2 regions of the Weizmannia sp. CD-2023 genome follow, and region 2 is predicted to be linked to the other one. Evidence: predicted binding sites of a transcription regulator. Region 2 holds the regulator's gene; the other holds the start of a gene.
What was found. Region 2 encodes Rex, which represses fermentation and respiration genes when NADH is low (regulators of the CRP and FNR family bind a similar motif). Its sites were predicted from a motif close to TTGTGAAATATTTCACAA; they were not measured.
Positions count from the first base shown of each region.

Region 1: the regulator Rex is predicted to act here: its motif matches at 3,350-3,367, upstream of ric (iron-sulfur cluster repair di-iron protein).

Region 1 covers NZ_JARTJQ010000087.1:14,138-21,790, forward strand. Annotated here, with positions in the region: gene P9687_RS13400 (hypothetical protein) at 1-363, opposite strand, end outside; gene P9687_RS13405 (NADH-dependent flavin oxidoreductase) at 507-1,625, shown strand; gene P9687_RS13410 (YceI family protein) at 2,328-2,864, shown strand; gene ric (iron-sulfur cluster repair di-iron protein) at 3,426-4,130, shown strand; gene P9687_RS13420 (Crp/Fnr family transcriptional regulator) at 5,162-5,842, opposite strand; gene dctA (C4-dicarboxylate transporter DctA) at 6,147-7,415, opposite strand.
Region 2 covers NZ_JARTJQ010000044.1:21,495-29,147, forward strand. Annotated here, with positions in the region: gene P9687_RS06325 (glycosyltransferase family 2 protein) at 1-26, shown strand, start outside; gene P9687_RS06330 (GtrA family protein) at 58-447, shown strand; gene groL (chaperonin GroEL) at 901-2,526, opposite strand; gene groES (co-chaperone GroES) at 2,580-2,864, opposite strand; gene P9687_RS06345 (CPBP family intramembrane glutamic endopeptidase) at 3,233-3,961, shown strand; gene P9687_RS06350 (YdiK family protein) at 3,958-4,155, shown strand; gene tatC (twin-arginine translocase subunit TatC) at 4,192-4,956, opposite strand; gene P9687_RS06360 (redox-sensing transcriptional repressor Rex) at 5,107-5,790, opposite strand; gene P9687_RS06365 (ABC-F family ATP-binding cassette domain-containing protein) at 6,105-7,653, shown strand, end outside.

The sequences.
Region 1 (7,653 bases), on a different contig from region 2:
TTCGACGAGAACAAATCCGGGAAACGCCTGCAGCTGGATCAACGGATTGATGCGACGGATATCTTCATATTGATAATGCAGCTCTAAGGAGACATGATCCATTTCAAGAAACGGCACATGCTCTTCTTCATGCCAATCTTCATCTGTCACAACGATCAAAGTATAATAGCGCTGGTTTTCCGCTGCCCGTGAATTGCCTTTTTCACTGATGATCCTGTCAACGCAAATCAGCCCGCCCATTATGATGAACGTGAATACAGCGTACAGCCATAAATGGGACAACAACAGCAATACCGCTGTAATCAACGAAAGGATACTCAACCTTTTTGCCACCATTTGAAGCAGTAAAAGGACATCACTCATCATTCACGTCTCCCAATTCATGATGTAAAAAATACTTTCCTATATGATATGCCTGCATGGTTTGATCGGTGCTTTTCATTTTCGTTTTTTTACAGATTGGAACATAATAAAAAAGCGAAAGCAACCAGGAAAGGAGCATGACCATGAGCAAATACGATAAACTGTTTGAACCCATTACGTTTAAAAGCGGCGTCAGGGCGGAAAACCGCATCGTGATGGCGCCGATGACCCATTATTCCTCGAATGATGACGGCACGATTTCCGCTGCCGAGCTGCGTTATTATGAAGAACGTGCCAAAGGGCCGGGGATGGTCGTGACGGCATGTGCCAATGTTACGGAAAACGGCAAAGCGTTTACCGGGCAACCTGGCGCGCATACAGACGAAATGGTTGAGAGCATGAAAAAACTAGCACAAACGATTCAGCAAAACGGTGCAAAAGCGGTTGTGCAAATCCACCATGGTGGCCGCGAATGCCCGGCTGAACTCGTGCCGGGCGGGGATGTTGTGAGCGCAAGTGAAACAGATTCGTCAGACGGCAGCGTCCATGCACGCGCGTTGACGGGAGAAGAAACCGCTGAAATTGTGAAAGCATTCGGCGAAGCAACACGCCGCGTGATCGAAGCTGGTTTTGATGGCGTTGAAATTCACGGCGCAAACGGCTATCTGATTCAGCAATTTTTCTCCCCTTATACGAACCGGCGTGAAGACGAGTGGGGCGGCAGTCTGGAAAAACGGCTTGCATTCCCGCTTGCTGTCGTCGATGCTGTGAAAAAAACGGTGACGGAATATGCGGACCGGCCGTTTTTAGTCGGATACCGCTTATCCCCGGAAGAACCGTACGAACCGGGGATTACGATGGATGACACGTTCGCGCTTTTGGATGCGCTGATGGAAAAAGAGCTCGACTATGTGCATATTTCCCTGCAGCACTTCTGGTCTAAAGCCCGCCGCGGCGGTGAACCCGGCCGTCCGCGCATGGAACAGATCGTGGAACATGTCGCAGGCCGCGTGCCTTTGATCGGCGTCGGCTCCCTGCACACAGGAGACGAGGTTTTGAAGGCAATGGAAACCGATGTACCGCTTATTGCCCTCGGCCGTGAGCTTGTCATGGAGCCGCATTGGGTGGAAAAAATTAAAGCCGGCCAGGAGGATGCAATTCAAACCGCGTTAAGAAAAGACGACCGCGAACGGCTCGTTATTCCGGAACCGCTGTGGAAGATGATCATCTCAACGCCGGGCTGGTTCCCGTTTGCAGAATGACATCTGCATGTTGCACGGCATTGTCAAAGAATGAATGGCTGCGCTTGCGAGGCTCGGTTGATACACGAATTGAAGTTTACGTAATGGCCAAGGAATGAATGGCTTTGCCGCGAAGCTCGGTTGGCGATCGAATTGAGCATACGCAATTGTCAAGAAATGAATGGCTTTGCCGCGGAGCTCGGTTGGCGATCGAATTGAAGCATATGTAATGACCAAGGAATGAATGGCTGCGCCGCGAAGCTCGGTTGACAACTGAATTGAAGCATATGTAATGGTCAAGGAATGAATGGCTGCACCTGTCCAATCTGGCCTAGAGCTAAAGCCGGAGTATATAGATGCGATGGAATGGGCATCATTATATATAAGTTGGCATGCAATTTTTGGGCTGGGATTACCTGCCTTCTCCAGTTATTGACTGGCACGCATTGATGCGGGTTTTCAGCACGCGGCTTTTGCGCGACTTACGGCGTACCCGGATTGGTTCCCGCAAACACCGTTAACATGCAGGATTCTGCCTGGTGTAAGAACCACTATACTGCGAAAGAAAGTGCAAAAACACTGTTAACATGCAGGGTTCTGCCTACCTGCAGATTTAGAAACCGAACCCTTTTAAAAAAATGGGTTCGGTTTTCTTGACTTTTTTCACTTACAATATTAAACTAAGTTACGAAAAGTAAGTTTTAAAAACAGGAGGAATTTAGGATGACAAAAACAAAATGGGCAGTTGACTATGCACATAGCACCATTGATTTCACAGTAAAACATATGATGATTTCAAAAGTAAAAGGGTCTTTTCAAAAATTCGAAGCCGAAATCGAAGCTGATCCCCAAGATTTAACGGATGCAAAAGTTTCTTTTATTGTTGATGCCAGCAGCATTCATACGAAAAATGATGACCGCGATAATCATCTTCGTTCTGCAGATTTCTTAGATGTTGAACAATATCCGAATATTACATTTGTTTCCAAGTCGGTTACAAAGGCAGGGGACAATGATTATAACGTTACCGGTGATTTAACGATTCATGGCGTGACAAAAGAAGAAACATTTAAAGTCACATTTGAAGGGATTTCGAAAAACCCGATGAGCGGCGCGGAAACAGCCGGCTTTAGTGCAGAAGGGACCGTAAAACGGAGCAATTACGGCCTTACTTGGAACGCAGCCCTTGAAACAGGCGGTGTCCTCGTTGGCGATGAAATCAAATTTACGGTGGAATTAGAAGCAAGCAAAGCGGAATAATTGCGGAGGCGCCAATTTAGATTGGCGCTTTTTTCTTTGGGCAGATCATGCTTCTTATGGCCAAGGTTTTGGGATGCTTTTTTTCTATATAAATAACATAGCCGGACTCTAGGTGAAGAAAGGACTTCATTTTTGCGTGCTTCCTTAACATAGACGCGCCCTATGTGAAGAAAGGAAGTCTTTTTTTTGTGTTTCCTTAACGTAGACGGGTTCTAGGTGAAGGAAGGCCGTCTTTTTTTCACGCTTCCTTAACATAGACGCACTCTAGGTGAAGGAAGACCGTCTTTTTTCCGCGCTTCCTTAACATAGACGCACTCTAGGTGAAGGAAGACCTTCGTTTTTCCACGCTTCCTTAACATAGACGCACTCTATGTGAAGAAAGGCTTTCTTTTTTCCACGCTTCCTTAATGTAAACGCACTCTATATGAAGGAAGGCCTTCGTTTTTTCGCGCTTCCTTAACATAAATAAGAACTTTCCTCAATTGCTGTGATGTGCATCACAAATAAGCAGGTGCTGATGGTTTATGATGAAGGCAGCAATGAAATGGAGGAGTGAATTCGATGGAACGTTTTACAACGAGCCAGACTGTCGGGGAAATCGTAACCTTATTCCCAAAAGCGGCGGATCTGTTTAAAGCAAATCGTATCGATTTTTGTTGCGGCGGCAATGTGTCTGTGAAAGAAGCTGCGGAAAAGCGCAACCTATCAGCAGATGAACTACTTGATGCTATTTGCAACCTTTATGGCCAATATGCCGGAAAAGGCACTGAGCAAAATTGGAATGAAGCGGGCTATACGGAAATTGTCAACTATATTCAGGCCACCCATCACGCGTTTTTGCGCGAGGAACTGCCAAACTTGAGCCCGTATGTAACAAAAGTGATGCGTGTCCACGGCGGCAACCACCCGCATCTCATCGAAGTGCATAAACTGTTTAACCAATTAAAAACAGAACTGCTGGAGCATACTGAAAAAGAAGATACCGAACAATTCCCGGCCATTCGTGCATACGAAAGCCTTCCAACTGCCGCTAACCTGAAAGCCGCGACAGCCGGTTTGACCGATCTTGAAACAGAACATGCTGCTGTCGGGGAAATTTTGCACCGGCTCCGCGAAATTACGAATGACTATACGTTGCCGGAAGGGGCATGCCGTACATTCCAGCTCGTATACCACCGCCTTGAAAATTTTGAAAATGATACATTCCAGCACATTCACCTGGAGAATAATATTCTATTTAAGCGGTTGCTCGAAGAAGCCGTTTGACTTTTAAAAGGCTGTCCTCCCAGGCAGCCTTTTAAAAAGGGGCGGTTTGCTTTTTATTTTTCTTTCCTGGCCCCGGGGAAAGACAACTCGTTGCGCGTGCGTTCCTCTTTTGTCGTTTTGAGACCTCCAAAAGAACAGTTTGCTCGGATTCCAGCTCTCTTTTGTCTTTTTGAACCCCCCAAAAGGACAATTTGCCCCGGGTCCGGCTTTCTTTTGTCTTTTTGAAACCTCCAAAAGGACAGTTTGCCCGGATTCCAGCTCTCTTTTGTCTTTTTGAGACCTTCAAAAGGACAATTTGTACGGATCCCAGCTCTCTTTTGTCTTTTTGAGACCTTCAAAAGGACAATTTGCCCCGGGTCCGGCTTTCTTTTGTCTTTTTGAGACCTCCAAAAGGACAATTTGCTCGGATTCCAGCTCTCTTTTGTCTTTTTGAATCCCCCAAAAAGACAATTTGCCCGGATCCCAGCTTTCTTTTGTCTTTTTGAGACCTCCAAAAGGACAATTCACCCCGGGTCCGGCTTTCTTTTGTCTTTTTGAATCCCCCAAAAGGACAATTTGCTCGGATTCCAGCTCTCTTTTGTCTTTCATAACTCCGATGAAAGACATTTTGCTGCGTGGGCAACCCCCTTTTGTCTTTCATCACCTTGATGAAAGACAATTCGCTGCGCGGGCACTTCACTTTTGTCTTTCATAGCTCTGATGAAGAACATTTCACTGCCCGGACGCCCCTCTTTTGTCCTTCATCACCCCAATGAAAGACATTTCGCTGCCTGGACGCCTCTCTTTTGTCCTTCATCACCCCGATGAAAGACATTTCGCTGCCCGAACGCCTCTCTTTTGTCCTTCATCACCCCGATGAAAGACATTTCGCTGACCCGGGCGCTCCTCTTTTGTCCTTCATCACCTCGATGAAAGACATTTCGCTGCACGGGCACTTTACTTTTGTCCTTCATCACCCCGATGAAAGACATTTCGCTCCCACGACGCCCCCTTGTCTTTCTTTGCTTTAATTCTTACCGGCGGGAAAATCTTTATACCCTGAGCAGTTCCTCCGTCAGTTTTTCCTGGTGAATGAGGTATGTGCCTTTTTCCTGCGGGAGGATGAGGTTTTTTTCTTTAAGCTGGCGGATCGTGCGGCTGACCGTTTCACGGGTGACGCCGATCATGTTGGCGAGGTCGGAGTTGTTGAGCGGGGTTTTCACGAGGACAAACCCGTCTTTTTCCTGAACGCCATGTGTGCGGGTGAGGCGCAGAAAAAGTTTGACTACTTGCTCGTAAGCGTTGTTTAAAATCTGGGCTTCGAGCCGGTCCTGCAAGTCAAGGATTTCATCACTCATCACACCGTATAAAGTCATGGTCAGCTGCGGATTGTTGAGCAACACGTTTTCAAAATCAGTAATCCGGATCGCAACGAGATTCGTGTCTACAACCGCCATCGCATTCGCCGGGTAGCTTATTTTACGGAAAAAACCAACATGCGGGAACATGTCGCCATCGCGAAGCAGTGTGACAACTTGCTCTTTGCCGTTCGCATCGGTGCGGTAAATTTTCACTTCCCCGCTTTCAATAAAATAAACGGCTTCCTGCGGGTCCCCCTGGAAAAAAATATGCGCATCCTTTTCTGCATGCTTTTTAACAGATATATCGGCGATCACAGCCAGATCCGCGTCCCCGAGTCCTTTAAAAAGCGGCATTTTACGCAGGTTTTCCAAAGCGCTCACTTCCCTTCTTCAATAAAGTGCAATTATCCCTCAATTACTCGGTATTCTCCAAATTTCATAGATATCATTACGTAGCTGCAGGCGGCCTGCTGGACAAATCCCTCAACACACCCTATTGTACACAAAAATAAGCACACCGCCCAAAGTCAAAGTCAATGTTAAAAAAATAAGAGTGTCCCCCCTCGGAACGCCTCTTATCCTTCCTTCAATAAAGTGCAACTATCTCTCAATTACCCCGCGTATTCTCCAAAGCCAATGTTAAAAAAGAAGAGGGCCCCAATCGGAGCGCCTCTTATTAAGAAGGAATCGATTCTGTAGGATGGGCAGCCGTTTCCAGTGCTTCATTTTTGTCAAATTCTTTTTCCGTTTTGGAGATGACGACCGTCGCGACGGCATTCCCGATAATATTTGTGAGCGCGCGTGATTCAGACATGAACCGGTCCACGCCGATCAACAGCGCAATCCCTGCAACCGGGATAACCGGGAACGCAGACAAAGTCGCAGCAAGGGTAATGAAACCGGAACCGGTCACGCCGGCCGCCCCTTTCGATGTCAGCATTAAAATCAGCAGCAGCATAATTTGGTGCCCGATCGTCAGGTGCACATTATACGCCTGCGCAATGAAAATGGATGCCATCGACAAATAGATGGCGGTGCCGTCAAGGTTAAACGAGTATCCGGTTGGAACGACAAGGCCGACAACGGATTTTGAGCAACCAAAGTTTTCGAGTTTTCTCATCAGGGAAGGCATCGCCGATTCCGATGAAGAAGTCCCGAGCACGAGTAAAAGTTCTTCCTTTATATAAGCGATGAACTTGAAAATGTTGAAACCGAACGCTTTTGCAATCCCACCGAGGACAAGCACGATAAAAATGATCATTGTCAGGTAGACAGACCCCATTAATTCGCCGAGATTGATCAGCGAGCTTGCGCCAAACTGGCCGACTGTATAGGCCATTGCCCCGAATGCAGCGATCGGTGACACTTTCATGACAATACCGACAATTTTAAAGAAAACTTCCGTCATATCTTCAAAAAAGCGGATAACCGGTTTTGCCCTCTCCCCGAGGGATGCGGCAGCAACCCCGAACAGTACCGCAAAAAATAAAATTGGTAAAAGATCTCCCTTGACAAAAGCCCCGGCGATGCTTTCCGGAATAATGCCGGAAATAAAACCGATGAAACCGTGTTCGCTGTCTTTTGCCTGCGTGACGAATTGTGAAACCTGGCTTGTTTTCGCATGGCTTGTATCTATGCCATGGCCGGGCTGGATCAAATTCACGATAATCAGACCGATGGCGAGCGCAACCGTGCTGACGACTTCAAAATAGATAAGCGCCTTGCCGCCGATCCGACCGACTTTTTTCAAATCTCCCATGCCGCCGATCCCGATAATGACCGTAAAGAAGATAATCGGCGGGACGAGCATTTTGATCAGTTTAATAAACCATTGCGCGAGAATATTCAGTTCCGCGCCGAATTTAGGTGAAACAAGCCCTACAATAATCCCCAGAATGATGCCGATAATGACTTGTACTGTAAGATTCCGAAAGTTGATCCTCATTTGTCATCCCCTCTGTTTGCGCTTACATTTTAGTGTCACGAACTATATTTCTATTATAGTACAGGTTTATCCTGTTTTCACTATTTTTATATTAAAAAAATTTTGCTTTTAAAAAATATCGGTGCAAGCAAAGCGCAAAAAAGCAGCGGAACAGTGCCCGCTGCCTTTTTCCAGCTGTCTTTGCAAGAACGCTGAGACGTATGCTTCCAATATGAATAGTCAACCAATCCTTTTTCGC
Region 2 (7,653 bases):
AAAACAGTGATACAATGAAAACTTGAAAACACAACTTACGAAAGGTTTGCTGGACCCATGCTCAAACAATATGCCGCTTTTCTTAAGTTTTGCATTGTCGGCGCCGGAAATACGCTTGTTGATTTTCTCGTATTTTTTCTGCTCACCTCCGTCCATGTGCCTTATCTGGTTGCACAGGCATGTTCTTATACGGCCGGCATGGCAAACAGCTATTTGCTGAACCGGTTTTGGACGTTTCAAGTAAGAAAAAAAGCAACATGGGCTGAAGCTTCACGGTTTATCGCCGTCAATTTAATTGTCTATGCGCTGACTTCCCTTCTGCTTTTCCTCTTTCACGAGCAGTGGGGCTGGCCGCTTTTATACGCGAAGATCATTGCCACACTGGCAGGGATGGCTGTCAATTTTCTTGGCACAAGGCTCTGGGTATTCCGTGAACACGCGGAATAACCGGGCCGGCATCCCTAAAAAAACCGGCTTGCCTTCTTTCTGTCACCTGTTCAGGCCCTTCATTTCGCGCCCACCACGCTTACGTTTGCCGCTTGCCTCACCCGCCATCATTAGCGGCTTATGGGCATAGCCTTCATTCCGCAATCACTTTTCTCAAACACTTCCCTCTATTTTGCAACCATCTTACTTACGGTTTATACGCTTCCCTTCATTTCGCAATCACCCCGTACAGGACTCATGCCGCTTCCCTTCTTTTCGGCTTTTGCCATTTCAACACCCCTGTTCATTTGTAAGCATACACAAAGCGTGTATGAGAAACAGAAAAAAGAGGCTCCCGGTCACTTCCCGGGAGCCTCATTAAAAATGTAACGATCTAAAACATGAACCGAAACATGGAATGGTACAGTTTTGAACGTCTGTAAAAGCCGTTATCCCAGCATTTTCAGGCGCTTATTACATCATGCCGCCCATGCCCATGTCAGGGGCGCCGCCGCCTGCAGGTGCCGGCGGTTCAGGTTTGTCGGCAACAACTGCTTCTGTTGTAAGCAGCATTGCAGCAACAGATGCAGCATTTTGAAGTGCGGAACGGGTTACTTTCGTCGGGTCCACGATACCCGCTTCAATCATGTTGACCCATTCTCCATTGGCGGCATTGTAACCAATGCCGACATCTTCTTTTTTCAGGCGTTCGACAATGACTGAACCTTCAAGGCCGGCATTTTCCGCGATTTGGCGTACAGGTTCTTCTAAAGCGCGTGCAACGATATTGATGCCTGTTTGAACATCGCCTTCTGCTTGAATGGAAGCAACTTTCTTGATGACATTGATCAGCGCCGTGCCACCACCAGCTACAATGCCTTCTTCAACAGCAGCGCGCGTAGAGTTCAAAGCATCTTCAATGCGCAGTTTGCGTTCTTTTAATTCGGTTTCTGTCGCAGCACCGACTTTGATGACCGCTACGCCGCCGGCCAGTTTTGCAAGGCGTTCTTGTAATTTTTCACGGTCAAATTCGGAAGTCGTTTCTTCCAATTGCATGCGGATTTGGTTTACACGTGCGGAAATTGCAGCAGAGTCGCCTGCCCCTTCAACGATTGTCGTTGTTTCTTTTGTAACAACCACTTTTCCGGCACGGCCGAGTTGGTCAATGGTTGCAGATTTCAAATCAAGGCCGAGTTCTTCTGTGATCACTTCGCCGCCTGTCAGGGTTGCAATATCTTCGAGCATCGCTTTGCGGCGGTCACCGAAGCCAGGCGCTTTTACCGCAACGGCATTGAATGTGCCGCGCAGTTTGTTGACAACGAGTGTTGCAAGAGCTTCCCCTTCAACATCTTCCGCAATCAGCAACAACGGTTTGCCTTGTTGGACAACTTGTTCCAGAACAGGCAGGATTTCCTGGATATTGGAAATCTTCTTGTCTGTAATTAAGATGTAAGGGTTATCCAGAACAGCTTCCATTTTGTCGGAATCCGTTACCATGTAAGGCGATGCATAGCCACGGTCGAACTGCATTCCTTCCACAACGTCCAATTCCGTTGAGAAGCCTTTTGATTCTTCAATGGTAATAACGCCATCGTTGCCCACGCGTTCCATTGCTTCAGCGATCAATTCGCCGACTTCTTCGTCAGCAGAGGAAATTGCAGCAACTTGGGCGATGGAAGCTTTGCCTTCGATTGGTTTCGAAATGGCTTTTAATTCTTCGACAGCAGCCGCAACTGCTTTTTCAATCCCTTTGCGGATGCCAACCGGGTTTGCACCTGCTGTTACGTTTTTCAGGCCTTCACGGATCATTGCCTGTGCCAGAACAGTTGCAGTGGTTGTACCGTCACCAGCTACATCGTTCGTTTTGCTGGCCACTTCGGAGACAAGTTTGGCACCCATGTTTTCAAACGCGTCTTCGAGTTCAATTTCTTTTGCGATCGTGACACCGTCATTTGTGATCAGCGGAGAACCGAATTTCTTTTCCAGAACGACGTTACGTCCTTTCGGGCCCAATGTCACTTTTACAGCATCTGCCAGTTTATCCACACCACGAAGCATACCGCGGCGGGCTTCTTCGCCGAATTTAATTTCTTTTGCCATTTATAAAACCTCCTCATGTCATATCGTTATTTCTATGTTTCAACAAGCCAGGCTTATTCCACAACCGCCAGAATATCGCTTTCACGAAGGATTAAGTATTCTTTTCCGTCATATTTCACTTCAGTGCCGGCATATTTCGAGAAGATGATGCGGTCGCCTACTGCTACATCGATGGCAACACGTTCACCGTTATCAAGGGTACGCCCGGAACCGACAGCCACAACTTTGCCTTCCTGTGGCTTTTCTTTTGCCGTGTCAGGCAGGACAATACCGCTTGCTGTTTTTTCTTCCGATTCAACTAATTCAATGACAACGCGATCACCCAGTGGTTTTAACACGTGAAACAACCTCCTTAATTCGTATTATGTAAAATTTTGTCCATTATTAGCACTCGCATAAGTTGAGTGCTAACACATTTATTATAATAAATAATTCCTTGCTTTTTTGCAAGTCTCTCATCCAACTTTTTTTATTTTTTTCGGGCCCTGCATCCTTTAAAGAGCCCCGTCAAAGGATGCCGGTTGCGCGCCTCCATTTCAGCCGCTTGCCCTTTTATAAGTATGCTTGATCACCATCCGGATATGCAACTGAAAAGGCTGGCTCTGCGCACGGCATTTGAACCCCGCCCGGTTCAATAGTACAATGAACATATTGGACGAATTTGCGATCCTTTAAACTTTGAACTGGCAAGAAAGGAAAAGAACGCGTGAAAAAAGAGTATGTGTATATTCTCGTGACGTACATCCTTATGCTGCTGTCCGGCGCCGTCGGGTATCCGTTGCTCTACTATGCCGGGGTGAACGTTTTCCACGAACCGGCAGACAGCATGCGGACATTGACGCCCCCGCTTTGGACCGTCATCAGCTTTATCATCGGGCTGATCATCGTCCTGTACTTTTTAAGAAAAGCCGCAAAGAAAGAAACAGACCGGACTGAACCGCTTCCGGCCGCGCCATCCGCCATATGGGCAATAGGCGGCGTCTTTCTTTGTTTCTTTGCCCAGACTGCAGCCGCGATCATTGAATCATTATTCGGTGCCCCGGCTGCCTCCAACAATACGCAGCAAATCATGGCGCTGATTGAAAGATTTCCGCTCGTCATCCTCATCAGCTCGATCGCAGGGCCGATTCTCGAGGAAATCGTTTTTCGGAAAATCATTTTCGGCACGCTGCGCAGGCGCTTTTCATTCCTTTTATCCGGTATTGTCAGCTCGGTTATTTTCGGACTCGCGCATACCGAACCGAGCCACTTGTTTTTATATTCCCTTTTAGGGCTGACGCTCGCTTATTTATACGAGAAAACAAACCGGATCACCGTTTCCATGTTTGCGCATGTTTCCATGAACACGATTGTGGTCGTGAGGCTGCTTTTGCACCCGTCCGTTCTGCAGACATCCGTACATGAAATTTACAGCTCAATTGGAGGACTTCTATGATGAGACCACTTTTTTCAGGGATTGTAAACTGCCTGCTCGGGGCTTTGTTCACTTATTTTGCCATTCAGCAGGTACAAGTGGGCGGCTGGGGCTTTTTTTCTTATTTACTGCTGTTGATTGCAACATTGGATCTGGGTTCCGGCATCAGGCTGATCTTTCTCCATTTCAAGCTGAAAAACTCAGTGAAAAAATAAAAGCCGTTTTCCGGCTCCGTCCGGAAAACGGCTTTCTTATTCAGAAGCAATCGTCTGTTCATCCATTGGCATTTCTTTTGCCGCTTTTTTGGCATTGCGGTACGCCATTTTCGAAATCAGTGTGCTTGCTTCATACAGCAAAACGAGTGGAACAAAGGTAATCAGCTGCGAAAACACGTCCGGCGGGGTGATGATGCCGGCAGCTGCAATCAAAGCAAGATACGCATATTTTCTTACCTTTTTCAACAGTCTCGGCGTAATGATGCCAAGCCGGGTCAGAAACAGGACCACGACCGGCATTTGGAACACAAAGCCAAACGGAAGCGTGATCTCTAGCAGAAACTGAATATACTCCCGGATCCCGATCACCGCACGAATGCCCATTTCATTTGACAAGCCCATCATAAACTTCACCATCAGCGGACAAAGCACGAAATAGGAAAAAGAAACGCCGGCTATAAAAAGCAAGATGGAAACAGGAATGTAACTTAATGTCAGTTTCTTTTCTTTCTCATACAGCCCCGGGCTTATAAACGCCCAAAGCTGGTACAAAATCACCGGCAGGGTCAATAGGCATGCGATCACAACCGAAACTTCCATAAAAACCTTAATAGGATCGGTTACCCTGAAGGCATTCATCGTGAACATGCCGGCATTTTTGGCATGCTGCAAATAACGTATAACAGGTTTTGCGGTAAAAAAGCCAACAACCAGGGCAAACAGAAAGAAAATGAGAACGGTAATTAACCGCTTTCTCAATTCCTGGATGTGTCCGGTAACCGGCATTTTTTTCGTATTCATCGCCGTTCCCCTTTAAGTGCCGGCGTTGAATCCGCCCTTTTCCCTTTGCACGCCACAGCCAAATCCGGCCATTGCCATTTGCGCCTGCATTCCGTTTTCAATCGGGCCACCCCCTGTACCCACTATGATAACGGAAAAAAAGCTTTTTGGCTATGGCTTCGCAACCGGCTCTTTTGTTTCTTTCAAATTTTCTTCATCATTTGAATAATGTTTTAAAAAGTAGATCAGTGCCTGCAGTTCCACGGCCAGGTCAATATGATGGACGCGGATATCCGGCGGCACGTTCAGCCGGGCAGGTGTAAAGTTTAAAACGCCTTTTACATTTGTACTGGCAAGCTCGTCTGTCACTGCCTGGGCACTGGAAGCGGGGACCGTCAAAATCACAACCGTCACATCTTCCGCGCAAAGCCGTTCTCTTAATTCGTCCATGCTGTAAACAGGCACATTGCCAACATGGCTCCCCACCTTCCCGGGGTCATTGTCAAATGCCATCACAATCCGTGCGCTGTTATTCTTCGAAAAATTGTAATTCAAAAGGGCTGTACCGAGGTTCCCAACGCCAACCAGCGCTACATCTGTGATCTCATCCTGGTTCAGCGTCTTGCCGAAAAAAGACAATAAATATTTTACATTATAACCATAACCTTTTTTTCCAAGTGCCCCGAAGTAGGAAAAATCCCTGCGTATCGTAGCGGAGTCGACTTTCACCGCTTCACTCAGTTCCGCCGAGGATACCCTTTGCTTGCCAAGTGTATATAAATTTCTCAGGTACCGGTAATATAATGGAAGCCGTTTTGCAGTGGCTTGCGGTATTTTTACTGATTCATCCTTCATGTGAAATCCCCCAAGTTGAAAGCTTAAGTTTTTTGTGCTGTTGGTTCCAATCGTGCGTCCATTCCAGAATGGCAGCGCTGCCATTCTTCATTATAATATTACTCCTATCTGAGCAAAGAAAAAATATGTTTTAAAAAAATGCCTGCATGCGCCTTTTTCTCTCTCCAACTATGTTAAATATATCACAAGTAAGCATTTTTTTCATGGGTTTTTACGAATTTATGTGAAAAGTTTTTTGACAAATTCCGATCACGCCGGTTGAGTTGCAGTTCGCCTTCCTGTACACTTACAATGGTATAGAGGTGAACATAAAGATGATGTTGCTGCAAGTTCAACAAGTCACAAAATATTATGGCGCTGAACTTATTTTATCGGATATAAAATTAGAAATTCAAACAAAAGACCGGATTGCCTTGGTCGGGAGAAACGGGGCCGGCAAATCGACCCTCCTGAAAATCATCGCCGGCCAGCTTTCTTATGATGAAGGTTCCATCATTATGCCGAATGGTGTCGAAATCGGTTATCTCGCCCAAAATACCGGACTCGAATCGGATCTGTCCATTTGGGACGAAATGATGTCGGTTTTTAAAAATTTGCTGGATATGGAAAAACAGCTTCGCGAATACGAACAAAAAATGGCCGACCCTAAGATTTATAACCGCCCGGCGGAGTATGAAAAAGTGCTGCATGCTTATGATACTTTGCAGACACGTTTTAAAGATGAAGGCGGATATCAGATCGAAGCGGATATCCGGTCAGTTCTGCATGGCTTCCGTTTTGACCAGTACGACTACAACACCCCGATCCGGACATTAAGCGGCGGGCAAAAAACACGCCTTGCATTGGCGAAATTGCTGCTCACAAAGCCGGACATCCTCATTTTGGATGAGCCGACAAACCATCTCGATATCGAAACGCTCACCTGGCTGGAGCAATATTTACAAGGCTATGAAGGCGCCATTCTGATCGTGTCCCATGACCGTTATTTTCTGGATAAAGTCGTCAACCAGGTCTATGAAATTTCAAGGCATTCCATTAAAAAATACCACGGCAACTACAGCCGGTATCTGGAACAAAAAGCCGCCCAGTACGAGCGAGAGGTCAAACAATATGAAAAGCAGCAGGAAGAAGTTGCGAAATTGCAGGCATTCATCCAAAAAAACATTGCCCGTGCCACCACGACAAAGCGGGCGCAAAGTAGGAGGAAACAACTGGAAAAAATGGAATTGATGGACAAGCCGCTTGGCGATGAAAAATCTGCCCGGTTTTCGTTTGAAATTGCCAAACAAAGCGGGAACGAAGTCCTTCATGTCCGGGATGCTGCCATCGGCTACGACGGGGAGCCGGTTGCCAAAAACATCCATCTTTCAGTCAAAAAACAAGACAGTGTTGCCCTTGTCGGCCCGAACGGCATCGGCAAGTCAACGCTTTTGAAATCGATTATCCGGAGAATCCCGCTGATATCCGGCACGATCGAATATGGCTCCAACGTTATGACCGGCTATTACGATCAAGAACTGGCCGACTTATCTTCCAATAAAACGGTCCTCCGGGAATTATGGGATACATACCCGCTGAAAACAGAAAAAGAAATCCGCACGGCACTCGGGAATTTTCTTTTTTCCGGCGATGACGTTTTAAAAACCGTCTCATCCTTAAGCGGCGGCGAAAAAGCCCGGCTTGCCCTCGCCAAATTGATGCTGGAAAAGGCGAACTTTCTAATTTTAGATGAACCGACAAACCACCTTGATTTGGACAGTAAAGAAGTACTGGAAAATGCGCTCATCGATTACCCGGGAACGATTTTGTTCATTTCCCACGACCGCTATTTCATTAACCGGATTGCCACAAAAGTGGTGGAGC